Regions from separate parts of the Lacticaseibacillus thailandensis DSM 22698 genome, predicted to be linked through region 2. Evidence: riboswitches for the same ligand, from Rfam matches in the RefSeq annotation. Region 2 holds a riboswitch; the other holds the start of a gene.
The links. A riboswitch is a leader RNA that binds a small molecule or an ion and turns the genes downstream of it on or off. The one in region 2 is predicted to bind lysine.

Region 1 (8,001 bases), on a different contig from region 2:
CTGCCGCTTCATGGCGTCGATTGGCCGGGTAATTGCCCGGCTAATGACAATGGCGATAAAGATGCCTAACAAGACCGCCACCATGCTGGCAATAAAGAAAATACGGGTGATCGAGCTAATGTTGTCGTAGACCGAATCCATGTTGGCCCGGATGTAGATGGCACCAATAACACTGTTATCGTCACCAGTTGAGTTACTGCTCTTGAGCGGCGTAATTTTTACGTAGTAGGACGACCCGCCCGCCTTCGTAAACCCCTCGTAGTTTTGGCCCGTATACAGGGTGTTCTTAACCTGAGTGGACCCATTTTTTTGCCCAATGACCGTCTGGGAGTTAACGTTACTGTCACCACGCAAAACTCCCTTCGCGTCCACCACCTGGATATCCGCGGAGTTCACAATGCTTGATTCATTTAAGGCATTACGAATTTGGCGGTCAGCCTTCGTGGTGTTACTTTCCTCGAGGGCATTGATCACCTTGTCTTCAACGTAGGTCTCAATCGTAATCTGCGACTTAAAACTATCGATATTCTGTTGCTCTAGCTGTTTGACAAAATACGCCCCGATCACCTCGACAGTCACGACGACTACAAGGATGAACACGAGCGCAATTTTGAAGTGAATCGAATGGAAAAACCGGATCTTTTTATTCATGCCGGCCACTTACCCCTGATCAGATTCTGGACTCCGTAAGTAATAACCCACACCCCGACGTGTCATCAACCAATCGGGATGACTAGGAGTGTCCTCAATCTTTTCGCGAAGCCGCCGCACCGTGACGTCGACCGTGCGGACATCACCAAAGTAGTCGTAGCCCCACACCGTCTGCAACAAGTGCTCACGGGTCATGACTTGCCCCTGGTGCCGGGCGAGGTAGTGCAACAATTCAAACTCACGGTGGGTGAGTTCAATGTTTTCACCACGCTTATTCACCGTGTAGGCTTCTGGCTTAATGACCAGGTCACCCACTTGAATATCCTTGTTTTCCTCTTCCTGCTCGGTTGGTGCTGGCGTTGAATTCTGGCGCCGTAAGTTGGCCTTCACGCGGGCGACCAGTTCCCGGTTGGAGAACGGCTTCGTGACATAATCGTCGGCACCAAGTTCAAGACCGAGCACCTTATCGATCTCGCTGTCCTTGGCCGTCAGCATAATAATCGGCACATCGCTGTCCTTACGAATCCGCCGGGCGACTTCCAAACCATCGATCTTTGGTAGCATTAAGTCCAGTAGGATGAGATCAGGCTTTTCATCAGCAAACTGCTGTAACGCCGCTTCACCATCAAACGCGGTAACAACGTCAAAACCTTCTTTGTTCAAATTAAACTTGACGATATCCGAAATCGGTTTTTCATCATCAACCACAAGTATTTTCTTAGCCATAATCGGCCCTCCATTAGGTGCTGTTCTGTTACTATTATACCGGTAAGACCGGTGAGTCGCAAAAATCACCCACCACAAACACACCGATAATTATTTCCCGGGAAATAATGGCGCAAGGAGGAGCAACATGTATCTAACAGTCAACCACACGACACTTTACTATACCCAGCATGGACACGGACACCCGCTGATCCTGTTACACGGTAACGGCACTAGCCACGCCATCTTTGCAGACCTCATTCCCCAGCTGGCGCCAAACTTCACGGTGTACGCGTTGGACGCACGCGACCACGGCCAAAGTAGCACCACGGATTACATTAGTTATCAGTTAATGGCCACGGATGTCAGGGACTTTATCCAAACATTGAACCTGCGCGCACCCACCGTCATTGGTGTTGGTGACGGTGGTATCAGTGCCCTCTTGGTCGCCAGCGCGCATCCTACCATCATTGGCCGGTTGATCCTGGCAGGTGTCCACACCCAACCACGTGACCTGCGGCTACGCAAGCGTATCGCCTTGGCGGCCGACTACTTCTCCCGTCCGCGGAAGAAACTGGGACTACAAATGTGGGGGCCCCACATTACCAATGAACAGCTGGCGCGGGTCAGCGCACCCACCCTCATCTTGGCGGGCGCCCAAGGTGACATCCACCTCCGGGCAGCACGGCACCTCGCCGCAGGCATTCCGGATGCCCACCTACGCTTGGTTGCGCATGCCAACCATATGTCCTACATTGAGGACACTGACCGTTTCTACAGTTTGATCCACGCCTTTCTGCAGGCATAAACAGGCCACCGGATGTTGGCGACGTATACGTCGTCGCACCCGGTGGCCTGTTTGTCGCTCAGGACTATTTATTTTCTTTACGGCCAAACCGCTTGGTGACGTTCTGCCACAGATTGTGGAACCGCTTGTTCATGGTCCCAGTCAACGTCGCCGCCTTGACGAGTTTGGCGCTACCTAGGTGGTCCCGCATGATTCGCAGCGCCTCCACGGCTTTGCTGGCTACAAAGTTGAAGCTGCGCCCGTCGTCAACATCAATAAAGAAGCCACGTATGTGCGTCTTCATGTAGACCTGTGCGCGCACCCGTTTGATGTTGGCCCAAGGAATCATGATGTACCCATGCCCACTATCAGCACGGAACTCGAGCCCCCCGTCACCCAAAATCAGAAAACCCGGTTTAGGGTCACTGGCACTCACCATGGAATTGACTTTAAAGGTCCCCTCCGCGGTATGGTTTAATATTTCGACTTCCACCATGATGTTTCCTCCTCATCGACAGCAACTATTAATAATTATGCCCTGATTATAACAAACCTCGTGAAAATAAAAACAGAACCGGCCTATTGCCGATTCTGTCGTTCAATAGCACATTGACGAGATTATGCGCCGAGGATACCTGCCCAGTAGGCCAGAATACCAACAACGAACAGTCCCAGAATGATAACGATTGGACTAACTTTCTTCCGTAGCAACCATACACATACCAGGGTGAGCAGCAAAGGCATCAGACCTGGAGTCAATTCATCAAAGATATCACCAAGAGTGGTAGTCTTTGTTGGCGTGACGGAGTTACCAGCGTTAACGGAAGCAATGACAGCGCGAATCTTGCCAACAGTCAGGTGACCGTGGTTAGCGGCATTGATGACTGGCTGGAAGTTAACCTGCGCGTCCTTGTCAACCTTAACGTTAGAAACAACGGCTGGGAAGTTCATGGTCATCCAACGAGGAACTAGGACACCCATGATGAACATACCTAGGACAGAAGCACCAACAGTGATCTTCTGCAGCAAACCACCAGAAACGTCGTTAGTGATCGCTTCACCTTGCTTGTAACCCATTTCTTGCGTGAACCACAGGAAACCCATACGGATAATCTGCCATACAACGAAGAACAGGATTGGACCAAGCCAGCTACCAGACAAGGCAAATGACGCCGTGAAGGCACCGAGGATAGGACGAGCGGTCGCCCAGAACACTGGGTCACCAACACCGGCCAGAGGGCCCATCATACCAACTTTAACACCCTGGATGGTTTGGTCGGTAACAGGAGCCCCGTTAGCACGACTTTCTTCCAGAGACATTTCAACACCAAGAATAGGTGCAACCAGGTATGGGTGCGTGTTAAAGAATTCCAGGTGACGCTTCAAAGCAGCGGCACGGTCTTCCTTAGTCTTGTACAACTTCTTCAGCGCTGGTGCGAGGGCAAAGGCCCAGCCAACGTTCTGCATACGTTCGTAGTTCCAGGAAGCCTGGAGGAATTGACTGTTCCAGAAGACCCAGAAACGGTCTGTTTTAGTTAACTTAATTTCATTAGCCATTATTATTTCCTCCCTTCCTAGTAATCATTCAGGATGTCGTCGATTGGGTCGCCGCCATCACTAGATGAAGAACCGCCGGACGTCTTGTTGAATTCTGGGTCAACCTGCAGGAACAGCAGGGCCATAACAACACCGATAATACCCATACCGATCAGAGTAATTTCGGATAGTGCAGCCAAGGCAAAGCCCAGGAAGAACCATGGCCACAGAGCAGGCGTAGCCATCATGTTGATAACCATGGCGTACCCAACGGCAACGATCATACCACCACCGACTTTCAAACCGTTGGTGACAACGTCTGGCAAAGCTGCCAGCAAGTCAGTCACAACGTGAGTTGGTACGGCAACGATCAGGGCTGCAGGAATCGCGATACGCAGACCCTGCAGGGCCAAAGCGATAAAGTGGAATGCGTAAACACCAGCAAATGAACCGCGCTTACCAGCACCGTCAGCACCATGAGCCAAGAAGGTTGCAATGGTACGAACGATAATGGTCAGAACCAAACCGGCAACAGCCAGTGGAATGGCCAACGCGACACCGTTGGAAACACTGGTACCCTTAACACATACCAGGATTGCAGCGGCAACGGATGCCAGGGCGGCGTCAGGTGCAACAGCGGCACCAATGTTCATCCAGCCCAAGGCGATCAATTGGAGAGACCCACCTAATGCCAAACCTTCAGCTGGGTGGCCAGATACCAGACCGATCAACGGGCAAGCCAAAATTGGCTGATGGAAATCGAATTCGTCCAAGATACCTTCCATACCAGCAAGGAATGACACGATTAGGATCCCAATAACAGAAATAAATGACATTGTGGTCCTCCTTATATAATTGCGGACGCGAAGACGCGTCGATTAAAAGTCAAATCCCGCTTTCTTAAGCAAGTTACCCAAGTTCTCAGGGCTGTCAGCAGGCACCTTGCGAACATCGAACTTAACGCCCTTGTCCCGCAATGCCTTAAATGCGTCAACATCCTTTTGGTCAACCGAGAGAACCTTGTTGATAACCGTCTTACCTTCCGAGTGCGCCATGGAACCAATGTTCAGGGTTGGAATATCAACACCCGCATTGACAACTTCCAGTGCATCCTCAGGAGTTTCAAACAGAATCAACGCCTTCGTGTTACCGAACCGAGGATCTTTGCAAACGTCGATGAACTTCTTAATAGGAACGACGTTTGCCTTAACCCCAGGCGGTGCGGCCTCCACAATCATGGTCTTACGTAACTTGTCTTTTGCGACACCATCAGAAACAACGATAATCCGGTTCGGGCCAGTAGTCTTGGTCCAAGTCGTTGCAACTTGCCCATGCAACAGACGTGAGTCGACACGTGCGAGCACAAGCTTGATCTTACCATCACCGACAACCGTGCCTTCAGGCAATGCAGCTGCGTGCTTCTTAGCAGCAGGTGCGGCCTTTGGCTTCGGTTCGAGGGCTTCTGGCTTAACCTTGACACCATCGCGTCCAGCGGCAACTAGATGTGCGGCCAGTTCGTGAGCGGAGTTCATCGTCAAACGAGAACCGTATGCTTCAATCAGCATCGGTAGGTTCAGGCCAGTAACGATTGCCCACTTGTCCTTGTGTTCCTCAAAGATTCCGCTTGCCTGATTGAATGGTGAGCCACCCCACAAATCAATCAGAAACAGTACGTCGTCTTCGGGGTCGAACTTAGTCGTAGCATCTAGAAGATGTTGCTTCAGATCGTCAGGACTTTCGCCGTTCTTGAACGTGACAACTTCGACCTTGTCCTGCTCACCGAAGATCATTTCACCAGACTGCTTGATGCCTGCAGCGAATTCGCCGTGGCTGGCTAGAATGATTCCGACCATTGTTTCGCCTCCCAAAATATATTTATTTAGAAAGCCCCACACTTTAGGTTTACCTAAATAATGTACAATTGCTACTAAACTCGAAATGTAAGGGGTTTTCTTAACAGTGTTAAGTATGCGCAGATAGGGCACGTTTTGCAAGCCCTTTCTTGACAAAACCAACTTGTGTTTCATGAAAAGTCACTAATAGCAACCAAAAGCTCAAAAAAATTTTTTCGAATTTTGTTTACTTTGTTTGCCTAAAGGGCAAAATGCGCAACACCATACCCACAAAGGGGTACAGCATTTTTAGTCATCCCTAATCCACCGATACTCATTCCATCACTACCCAACATTGGCGCGGAGAGGGGCAGACACGTCTTGACAGGTTGCGTAAAACCGGGTAATTTTAGAGGCAACATGATATATACCACGACGAAATAGAGGTCGCGGGGACGACCACAGCTAGACGAGTAGCGGATACGATGACTCTAGTTGAAAGCAACCCCGCCGAAACGACAGTTGCTCCGCAGCAACTGTCGTTGGGCCGGTCGACGAAAGTCGCCGGACTGTCTTGCCACTGGCAAGGAGCGCTATGATTGTTGGTTTTACTACTTATATAGTGAGATTAGCGGGCCCATTGAGTTGTTCATTCAATTCAATGGGTCTTTTTCATACCCCTGTTTCCCCTCACGGTATGTGGGCCGCGCCCAACGCGTAGCTTGATCGACCGTTAGCCACGGTAGTCAGATGAAGGGAGAACACCAATGAAGAAAGTTTGGTTCGCAATTGTGAGCGCACTGATACTGACCGGGCTGTGGGTCACCGCGCCTAGTCACCAAGTAAGTGCCGCCAGCAGTAGTCAGTATTACAAAATTGGTATGGAGGCCGGGTACGCACCCTTTAACTGGACACAAAACTCTAGTAAACACGGCGCCGTAAGAATCCAGGGTTCAAAACTCTGGGCCAATGGGTATGACGTACAGATGGGCAAGAAGATTGCCCGTGCGTTAGGCAAAAAGCCCATCGTCGTTAAGACAAAGTGGGACGGACTGTTACCGTCATTAACCTCCGGCAAGATTGACGCTATCATCGCCGGTATGTCCCCCACACCAGCCCGGCGCAAGTCGATCGACTTCAGTAACACTTACTACGCATCTAAACTAACTATTGTTGTACGCAAAGATTCCAAGTACGCCCACGCCACTAAGTTATCGGACTTTAAAGGCGCCAAGCTAACCGCACAACTATCCACCTACCACTACACCGCCATCAAGCAGATCAAGGGCGTTAAGCGTCAATCCGCCATGGATGACTTTCCGGCCATGCGGGTTGCGCTGGAATCCGGTACCATTGACGGGTACGTCTCCGAAATTCCGGAAGGGATCACAGCAGAGCACGCCAATAACAAGCTCACCTACATCCACTTTGCCAAGAACAAAGGCTTCAAAACGGATGCAAGTGACACCGACCTCGCCATCGGCCTGCGCAAACAGGACCCTAATGAAGCCAAGATCAATCAAGTTTTGGCGGGAATTTCCACCAAGGAACGGAACCACATGATGACTCAGGCCGTCAAGGATCAGCCCGTCACCAATTCGAGTGGCAATTGGTTCACGAACATTCTTAAGCAGTATGGTGCTATGCTACTGCGCGGGACCGGGATGACATTGCTGTTAGCGTTAATTGGTACGCTCGTTGGGTTCATCATTGGCCTGCTAGTCGGCATCGTCCGGACCATTCCCCGTGCAAAAAAGCCCGCCCAGCGGGGCTTGATGGCTATCATCAACTGGCTGTTATCCGTCTACATTGAGGTCTTCCGGGGCACACCAATGATTGTTCAGGCGGCCGTACTTTACTACGGGGCTGCCCAGGCCTTTGGGGTCAATATGGACCGGACCGTTGCCGCCCTGGTCATTGTATCGATCAACACCGGGGCCTACATTTCCGAAATCATCCGTGGCGGGATTATTTCCGTGGACGAGGGCCAGTTCGAAGCGGCCCACGCGCTCGGCTTCACCCATTGGCAAACCATGACCAAAGTCATCCTGCCACAAGCCATCCGCAACAGTTTGCCAGCCGTGACCAACGAATTTATCGTTAATATCAAGGACACTTCGGTGCTGTCCATCATCAGTGTGTCCGAACTGTTCTTTACCGCCGAAACCATTTCGGGGCAAAGCTTCCAGTTCTTCCACACCTACCTGATCGTGTGTGGCATCTATCTAATCATGACGTTTACCATCTCACGGCTCTTCCGTCTCATCGAAAAACACCTCGATGGGCCCAAAAACTACAACGTGATGAACAACCAGATGCAGGTGGAGACGCCATCCATTAAGGATACGGAAGGAGATGCTGAATAATGACGGAATCAGCTTTGCTAGAAGTACGCAACCTGCAGAAGCGGTTCGGCAACCACGAGGTGCTAAAAGACATCAACCTCGCCGTCACTAAGGGTGAAGTGTTAACTATCATCGGTCGTTCAGG
Region 2 (8,001 bases):
CTGCGGATCGCCAGCCATGAACTGCATCATGTCCGCCGTCTGTTCGGGCGCGTTTTCTACCGGCATGTATCCGCCCTGGATCAGCTTAAGGTCCACATCGATGCCGTACGTGGCGCCGACCCCGTTAGCAATGTCACGCACACGTTGCTGCATCATCTCAATATCCGACTGCCGGAATGCCCGGATGGTCCCCATCAATGACGCCTCACCGGGAATGATGTTCGGCACCGTCCCGGCGTGCAACTCGCCAATCGTGACGACCCCGCCACGCAGCGGGTCCACGTTACGGGACACAATCGTTTGCACCTGCATCACGAAGGCTGCCGCCGCTACCAGTGGGTCTTTGGCCCGTTGCGGGTACGCCGCGTGCCCACTCAGGCCACGGAAGGTAATGTAAATTTCCGTAGTTCCGGCAAACAGCGTCCCCTGCCGCGTGGCCAGCTGACCGGCTGGCAGGGCCGGATTGTCGTGAATGGCAAAGAATTCATCCGGTTTCCAGTCGCCGCTGAACGCACCCGCCTGGTAGACCCGGTAACCGCCGTAATCTTCCTCCTCAGCAGGCTGGAAGAAGAACAGCATGTTGTCACGCGGTTGGTTGACCGCAAAGTGCTGGAGGATTCCCAGCGCCACGGTCATGTGTACGTCGTGACCGCAGGCGTGCATCTGGCCTGGAATCGTCGAAGCAAATGGCAAACCGGTGGCTTCAGTGACGGGCAACGCGTCAATATCGGTACGGTAACCAATCGTTCGCAGCGGATCCGTCCCGGCCAACCGCACCATGATGGCGGTTGGTACTTCCGGCACACCTTTGATAGTCATCCATGGCGTTTGCCAGGATTTGATCAGCTGCATGAGGTAGTCGTGGGTCCGCGTTTCGTGCAACGCGAGCTCAGGAATTTGGTGCAAGTCGCGTCGAATCTTGATCAACGCGTCGGCATCTAAGTCTGTCATAAACACAACTCCTTTTCTTGAACCCAACTAACGCTATGCCAGCCCAAAACTACAGCTGACGCAGTGCGTCGATCAGCCCAGTCTTGCTGTCAGTCTTGGCATCCTTCATCTTCAGGACCTTGGCGGGCACGCCGCCAACCACGGCATTGGCGGGCACGTCGTCAATGACCACGGCACCGGCAGCAACAACCGCACCTTTGCCAATGTGAATGCCTTCCAGCACCACCGCGTTGGCGCCAATCAAAACGTCATCTTCAACGATAACGGGTGTGGCGGACGCTGGTTCGACCACGCCGGCCAGGACGGTCCCGGCACCAATGTGGCAGTGCTTGCCCACGGTCGCACGGCCACCAAGGATGGCGCCCATGTCGATCATGGTACCTTCACCGATCTTAGAACCAATGTTGATGACGGCCCCCATCATGATGACGGCGTTGTCATCGATAGTGACGTGTTCACGGATGATCGCACCCGGCTCAATGCGCGCGTTGATGTTGCTAATGTCGAGCATCGGCACCCCGGTGTTACGGCCGGTCACTTCAACGTGAGCGTTGGTAATTACAGCTTTGTTTGCGTCCAGCCATGGCTTGATGCTAGCCGCGTCGCCGTATAGCTGACCGGTCTTGACGTCCAGAAAGCTCTCAACGCCAGCCGGTACAGCGGTCAGTTTGCTGGTATCGCCAGCAAAAACAACGTGCATCGGCGTTGACTTGGGTGCGTTGGCGATATACTCGATAATCTGTTCTGCGTTAAATGGTTGTGCCATAGTGTTGCTTCCTCCTATATGGTTGGTTGCGTCAATCAATTTTTAAGGTTAATTCACAATGTTAATCGTGCTGGTATGGTTCATCAAAGGCGACGAGGTCCGCCCACGTTTCGCGCCGTACCACGACTTGGGCCTGACCGTCCTCACAAAAGACGACGGCGGGCAACGGGTTCCGGTTGTAGTGCGAGGCCATGGAGTAACCATATGCGCCAGTCGCGAGTACGGCCAGAATGTCGCCCGGTACGACTGGCGGCAGCGCCGCACGTTCAACCAGGATGTCACCCGATTCACAATACTTACCGGCTAACGTCACGACCTGCGTGGTTGCAGCGTGCGGACGGTCGGCCAGCACGGCTTCGTATTCAGCTTGGTACAAAGCCGGACGGATGTTGTCACCCATCCCGCCGTCGACCGTCTGGTACGTCCGGACACCCGGAATCTGCTTGGTCCCGCCGGCCGTGTATAGCGTAATCCCGGCGGCACCCACGATGGAGCGCCCGGGCTCGATCCAAATAGCGGGCAGCGTCCAATTCGTGTCGGCGAGCCCCGTTTGGATTGTCGACACGAGGGCGTCCACAAACTCCGTCGGGGGAATTGGCGTGTCGGCATCCGTGTACTGAATGCCAAAGCCACCGCCCAAATCCAACACTTGCGGGGCGTAATCCCACGCCCGAACGAGGTCGACTAGCTTTTGCGCCTCCGCAACGAACCCATCAACCGCAAAAATTTGCGAGCCAATGTGGGCGTGCAGGCCCAACAAGTTGAGGTGTGGGGCCGCCTGGGCGGCAATCAGCGCGTCGTGTGCCTGCCCGCTGGCGACGTCAAAACCAAACTTACTGTCTGCTTGGCCCGTCATGATGTACTCGTGGGTGTGGGCCGACACGTCCGGGGCAATACGTAGCAAGATATCCTGAACCACGTGACGGGCGGCCGCCAATTCTTCCAGGCGGTTCAGCTCAAAGCGGTTATCCACGATAATCGTACCTAACCCTGCATCCAGGGCCAGCTGCAGTTCCGCGTCAGACTTATTGTTACCGTTGAACGACACGTGAGCCATATTGACCCCAGCGCGCTGTGCGGTCACAATTTCGCCCCCTGATACCACGTCGAGGTGGGCACCCTCACTGACCGCCACCTGGAACATGGCGATGGTAGCAAAGGCCTTAGCGGCGTAACTGACGGTGTAATCCACCTGATGGGCCGCAAACGCCGCCCGGTACGCGCGAATGTTGGCGCGGATAACGCCCACGTCATATGCATATAGTGGCGTACCGAACTCGCGCGCCAATTCACTGGCAGTGACGCCACCAATGGCCAGACGCCCCTGTGCGTCCGTTGAAACCGGAATGGTCATGCAATACCTCCATTAACGGTGCGCCCCGATTGCGCACCGACGTGTTCTAATCACTAATTTCACGAATCAACCGGTCGTTCAGGTTGATCGACAATTCCCACGGGGCAAAGCCGGTGAAGTTAGCCCACTCATCCAGGGTGATTTCCTCATCCCCGTCGCGACCCAACACCGTGACCTTGGTGCCTAACGGTAACGGGCCGGGCAGCCGGATCATCATGGCGTCCATGGCCAGCTTACCCAAAATCTGGCACCGCTGACCGTTGACCAGCACTTCAGCACCAGTCAGCCGCCGCGTCAGACCGTCACCATAACCTAGCGGAATGGTACCGACCCACTCGCCCTCTTTGGCCTCATAGATGTGGCCGTAGGAAATTCCGTCACCCGCATGCATCTGCTTGACGAAGATCAGTTGCGTCGTCAGCGTTAGCACCGGCTCCAGGTAACTAGCATCCCGTAGCTCTCCCAACGACGGCTCAATGCCGTACACCACGGTGCCAGCGCGGATGACGTCGGTCGGGATTTCGTCGGCATGGTACATCGCGGCCCCCGAGTTGGCGACGTGCACCATCGGCGGGTGCGGAAACGTGTCGGTAAGCTCGTGCCAGCGGGCCAGCTGCTTGTGGAAGTAGTCGACCTCGGACGAGTCTGCCTGGGAAAAGTGGGTCATCAGCCCGTAGTAGTTAAAGTCGTGGGGATGGTCCTGCATGAACTGCAGGCTCGCGTCCATTTCTTTGCGACTACGGTAACCGATCCGACCCATACCGGTATCGATACCCATCGATACTTTGAGCGGCCGGGCTGCCTGTGCCAAGTAGGGCTGCGCGTCGTGGAGCCACTGGTCACTGGCCACGGTCGTAATCAGGTCGTTGTCCGCTAACTCCTCCGCGTACTGCGGCATCACGATACTCATCACCAAGATGGGCACCGTAAAGCCGTGTTGCCGCAACGTTAGTGCTTCGTCCAGGACGGCCACCGCCAACCCGTCCGCACCGCCATTCACGGCGGCGCGACTCATTTCGAGCAACCCGAAACCATACGCGTTCGCCTTCACGGCCAGAAAGACCGTTTTGGCGTGTGCCGCCTTCCGCGTCTCCGCGATGTTGTGCGTTACCGCATGCTGCGATATATATAATTTTGTTGGACGATGATCAGCTGTGACTGCCATGAACCAAACCCCCTACGCGTCAATTGTCATTACTACGTGTCCGACCAAATGGACACACTACTGCATATTATAAGGTATAGAGGGGGCGCTGACCATGGCGGTTGCCAGAACGGTAGCACGTTCAGATGGCACGAAAAAGCCCATCCGGCGTGCGTTATTCGCATACCAGATGGGCTTGTCAAAGTCTTCGTTAAAAAACCGTTGGTCCATAATGATTTACGATAGCGCTCCGCAGCCGTTAACTGCGACAGTCCAGCGGTTATTCACCGGTGGCCCAACCAACCAGGCTTACACTTGCCCAGTTGATTTCGGCGGTCTTCCCTTTCATGCGCCCGCACCGTTGAGTGTAATCAACTTGGACGCGCTACTCATGGCAACCGCAACCTCTATCTTTTCTAATTATCGTTAGGTTACAATTAATATACGCACTCTGTCAACCCAACGTTGACGCTAAACTGGTGTTTCACGGTACAACTAGTTGGTAGTTAAAATCCAGGAGTGCTAGCAGAACGACGGCGGGGTGACCAAAGATGTAGTTGTTGCCACCCCAGATTCAACGCACCGACTTGTTACCGCGGGTGGAGATTCGTATACTAGCAGGTGAATATAAGATATACATACGCCCATACATTTATGCGTAGCAACACCGCCCCAATGTAGTATTGTTATCATATAAACCATTTGAGAAAGTTGGCATATTGTTCATGAAGGTCGTAAAATTCGGTGGCTCCTCCCTGGCCACAGGCCCACAACTCGAGAAGGCCATTAACATCGTAACCGCAGACGCTGACCGCCGCATCATGGTGGTCTCCGCCCCCGGCAAACGTCAATCCGGTGATACCAAAGTCACTGACCTACTCAGCAAGCTCGCTGACGCCGTCGTTGACGGAACGGACACCGAACCCGTTACTGAAGAAATTCTCAGCCGCTACGTCGACATCGCGCGCTACTTTGGCGTGCCCACCGACATCATTGACCGGTTGCGGCGCCACCTCGGCGACATGGCGGCCCGCAATTACCCCACCACTGACTACCTGTACGCGGCCTTTATGGCTCAAGGCGAGTTCATGAACGCCCAGCTGGTAGCTGAAGTCATGGCCCATCAGGACATCAACGCACGGTTCGTCGGCCCCCGCGACCTAGGCATCACCGTCACTGGTGAACCCCGCGCCGCGACCGTGACCGATGACAGTTACGCCCGGATCGCGCAGTTTGAGTTGCACCCCGACGAAATCATCGTCGTACCAGGATTCTTTGCTTACGACAAGGATGGTAACATCGCCACCTTTGCCCGCGGCGGATCCGACATTACCGGTTCCATCCTCGCCCGGGGGTTCAACGTCGACCTGTACGAAAACTTCACCGACGTGTCCTCCGTGTACGCGGTTGACCCACACATCGTCAAGCATCCCCGTGCCATCCGCACGCTGACCTATCGCGAAATGCGTGAACTGGCCTACTCCGGCTTCTCCGTCTTTAATGACGAAGCTATCATTCCCGTGATCCAGGCGGGTATCCGGGTCAACGTGAAGAATACCAATGATCCGGAAGCGCGGGGCACGTTCATCGCGCCCACCAAAGACGTGAACCACCACCACCACATCACAGGGGTGGCCGCCAACCGCAACTTTGTGGGCCTCTACCTGCACCGCTACCTCATCAACACACAGGTCGGCTTCACCCTGCACCTGCTACAAATTCTGCGCAAGTACAACGTTAGCTACGAACACATGCCGTCAGGAATCGACGACCTGACCCTGATCATCGACAAGGGCCAGTTGTCACCGGACAAAAAGCGCGGTATCACGGCCGACATCAAGGCGGAGATCGCGCCCGACCAGTTGGATTGGTTCGACGACTTTGCCGTCCTCATGATTGTGGGCGAAGGGCTCTATGCACAAAACGACCTGCTGGCCAGAATTATGGTCAGCCTGGCCGACGCGGGCATCGCGCCAACGATGATCAACCAGGGTGCGTCGCGGATCAGCATCATGCTGGGTGTGCCGGCCGAACAGGCGGACGACGCCGTACGGGCAGTCTACGAGCTGAGCTGTACGCACCACAGCGAGGTCACCCAGGCTAATAAGCAACAAGTATCGTTAGATTAACGGGTAATAGATGAAAATGCACGGCGGTACCAGTGAGCAAACGTTTGCTCACTGGTACCGCCATTTTTATTGTTGCCATTAACCACAAACTGACAACGGCCTGGGCTGGTTGAGGTGATTGATCCGTCAGCTACGATTCCCCGCAAAATTAGGCTACTTGACCCATCTCTAATAATGATTTAATATAATGACAATATTAATGACGCGGAGATGAGTAACGTCGTCGTGGGTGCGCAGAGAATCGGAGGTTGCTGGGAGCCGATCACCGCACGGCACGTGAATATGGTCTCAGAGCAAAGTCGAGTGTATACGAGCGTATGTGAGTATACACCGGTACCCACCCGTTAACGTGGGTCAGTATCGTGGTGCATGCCGCCGTACTGTTAGAGTGGTTGTCGGTGACGGCAACCAGAAAACGGGTGGTAACACGAGCCAATCGTCCCGCTACATGAGTATTTATTACTTGTGTGGCGGTTTTTTTATACCATCGGCATCAACTGACCAAAGGAGGCGACCCAAGATGACCATTGCCATTACTACCGGCTTGACCCGTAACCATATCCGGCCCGCGCCTAATGCCCGGCGGATCCTGGTGCTCAACCTAATGCCCACTCGGGCTGTGACCGAGCAACAGATTGCCGCGGCTTTGGGCAATACCGACACGAACTTGGCGCTGACCTTTGCCTTACCGGCCACCCACCAGGTACGCCACCACGCGGCGGCGATTCGGGCCGCCTACCCGACGTTGGCTGAGATGGCCGACCAACATTTTGACGGTTTGATTGTCACCGGCGCGGCACTCGACCAATTACCGTTCACCGCCGTCGACTTTTGGCCTGAGTTTCGGCAACTACTGACGTGGCGCCGAACCCACGTAGAACACAGCCTCTTCCTGTGCTGGGGCGCATACGCCGCCCTCCACGTGGACGGGGTGGCGGACGGGCACCAAATCACCCACAAAATTAACGGCATCTACACTACCAATGGCGTCACGATGCCCCATTCGCGGTACTTCACCATCCCAATCACGAGCGTACAGCACGGGAAAGTGGTTGCTGGCGACGACCGCATTGGCGCCACCATTATCACCGACGCGGCGCTGCGTTCAACCTACATCACCGGTCACCTCGAGTACTGGACCGGCACGCTAGCGAGTGAATTTCACCGCGACCAGCACCGCGGTTTGACCGTCGCACCACCAAGTAATTACTTTGATCATGACATGCGGCCCGTTAATTCGTGGCAACACGACACCGCTACTTTTTACCGTCACTGGGTTCACCAATTAACACCACAGGAGGTTACTGCACATGACTAAAATCGCAACGCAACTGGTTCAAGGCACTAATGGTACTGAGGACGACCGGTCTGGCTCCGTCGTGGTGCCCCTCAACTTTTCGACCGCATTCCGTCACCCTGGACTCGGCCAATCAACCGGCTTTGACTATTCCCGGATGACTACGCCCACGCGGCTCGAACTAGAAAAGCAGCTCGCCGCCATCGAGCACGGCACCCATGCCTTTGCCACCAGCTCCGGCATGGCCGCCATCGACCTCGTGTTCTCTACCCTCACGGCCACCGGCGACCACTTCATTGCCAGCGACGACCTGTACGGTGGCTCCTTCCGTTACTTTGATGAACGCCAAGAACGCTACCA

Region 1: linked by a shared signal. The riboswitch ahead of FD19_RS06075 (ABC transporter permease subunit) and the one ahead of alr (alanine racemase) in region 2 are both predicted to bind lysine.

What each region holds. Positions count from the first base shown of each region.
Region 1 covers NZ_AYZK01000003.1:160,793-168,793, reverse strand. The annotation lists gene walK (cell wall metabolism sensor histidine kinase WalK) at 1-651, opposite strand, end outside; gene yycF (response regulator YycF) at 661-1,377, opposite strand; gene FD19_RS06100 (alpha/beta fold hydrolase) at 1,505-2,164, shown strand; gene FD19_RS06095 (DUF956 family protein) at 2,229-2,639, opposite strand; gene FD19_RS06090 (PTS system mannose/fructose/sorbose family transporter subunit IID) at 2,762-3,700, opposite strand; gene FD19_RS06085 (PTS mannose/fructose/sorbose transporter subunit IIC) at 3,718-4,515, opposite strand; gene FD19_RS06080 (mannose/fructose/sorbose PTS transporter subunit IIB) at 4,558-5,532, opposite strand; lysine riboswitch at 5,945-6,115, shown strand; gene FD19_RS06075 (ABC transporter permease subunit) at 6,279-7,877, shown strand; gene FD19_RS06070 (amino acid ABC transporter ATP-binding protein) at 7,877-8,001, shown strand, end outside.
Region 2 covers NZ_AYZK01000008.1:12,681-20,681, reverse strand. The annotation lists gene FD19_RS08540 (N-acetyldiaminopimelate deacetylase) at 1-951, opposite strand, end outside; gene dapD (2,3,4,5-tetrahydropyridine-2,6-dicarboxylate N-acetyltransferase) at 1,001-1,717, opposite strand; gene lysA (diaminopimelate decarboxylase) at 1,779-3,065, opposite strand; gene alr (alanine racemase) at 3,118-4,236, opposite strand; lysine riboswitch at 4,451-4,633, opposite strand; gene FD19_RS08515 (aspartate kinase) at 4,941-6,344, shown strand; gene FD19_RS08510 (homoserine O-acetyltransferase/O-succinyltransferase family protein) at 6,865-7,662, shown strand; gene FD19_RS08505 (trans-sulfuration enzyme family protein) at 7,655-8,001, shown strand, end outside.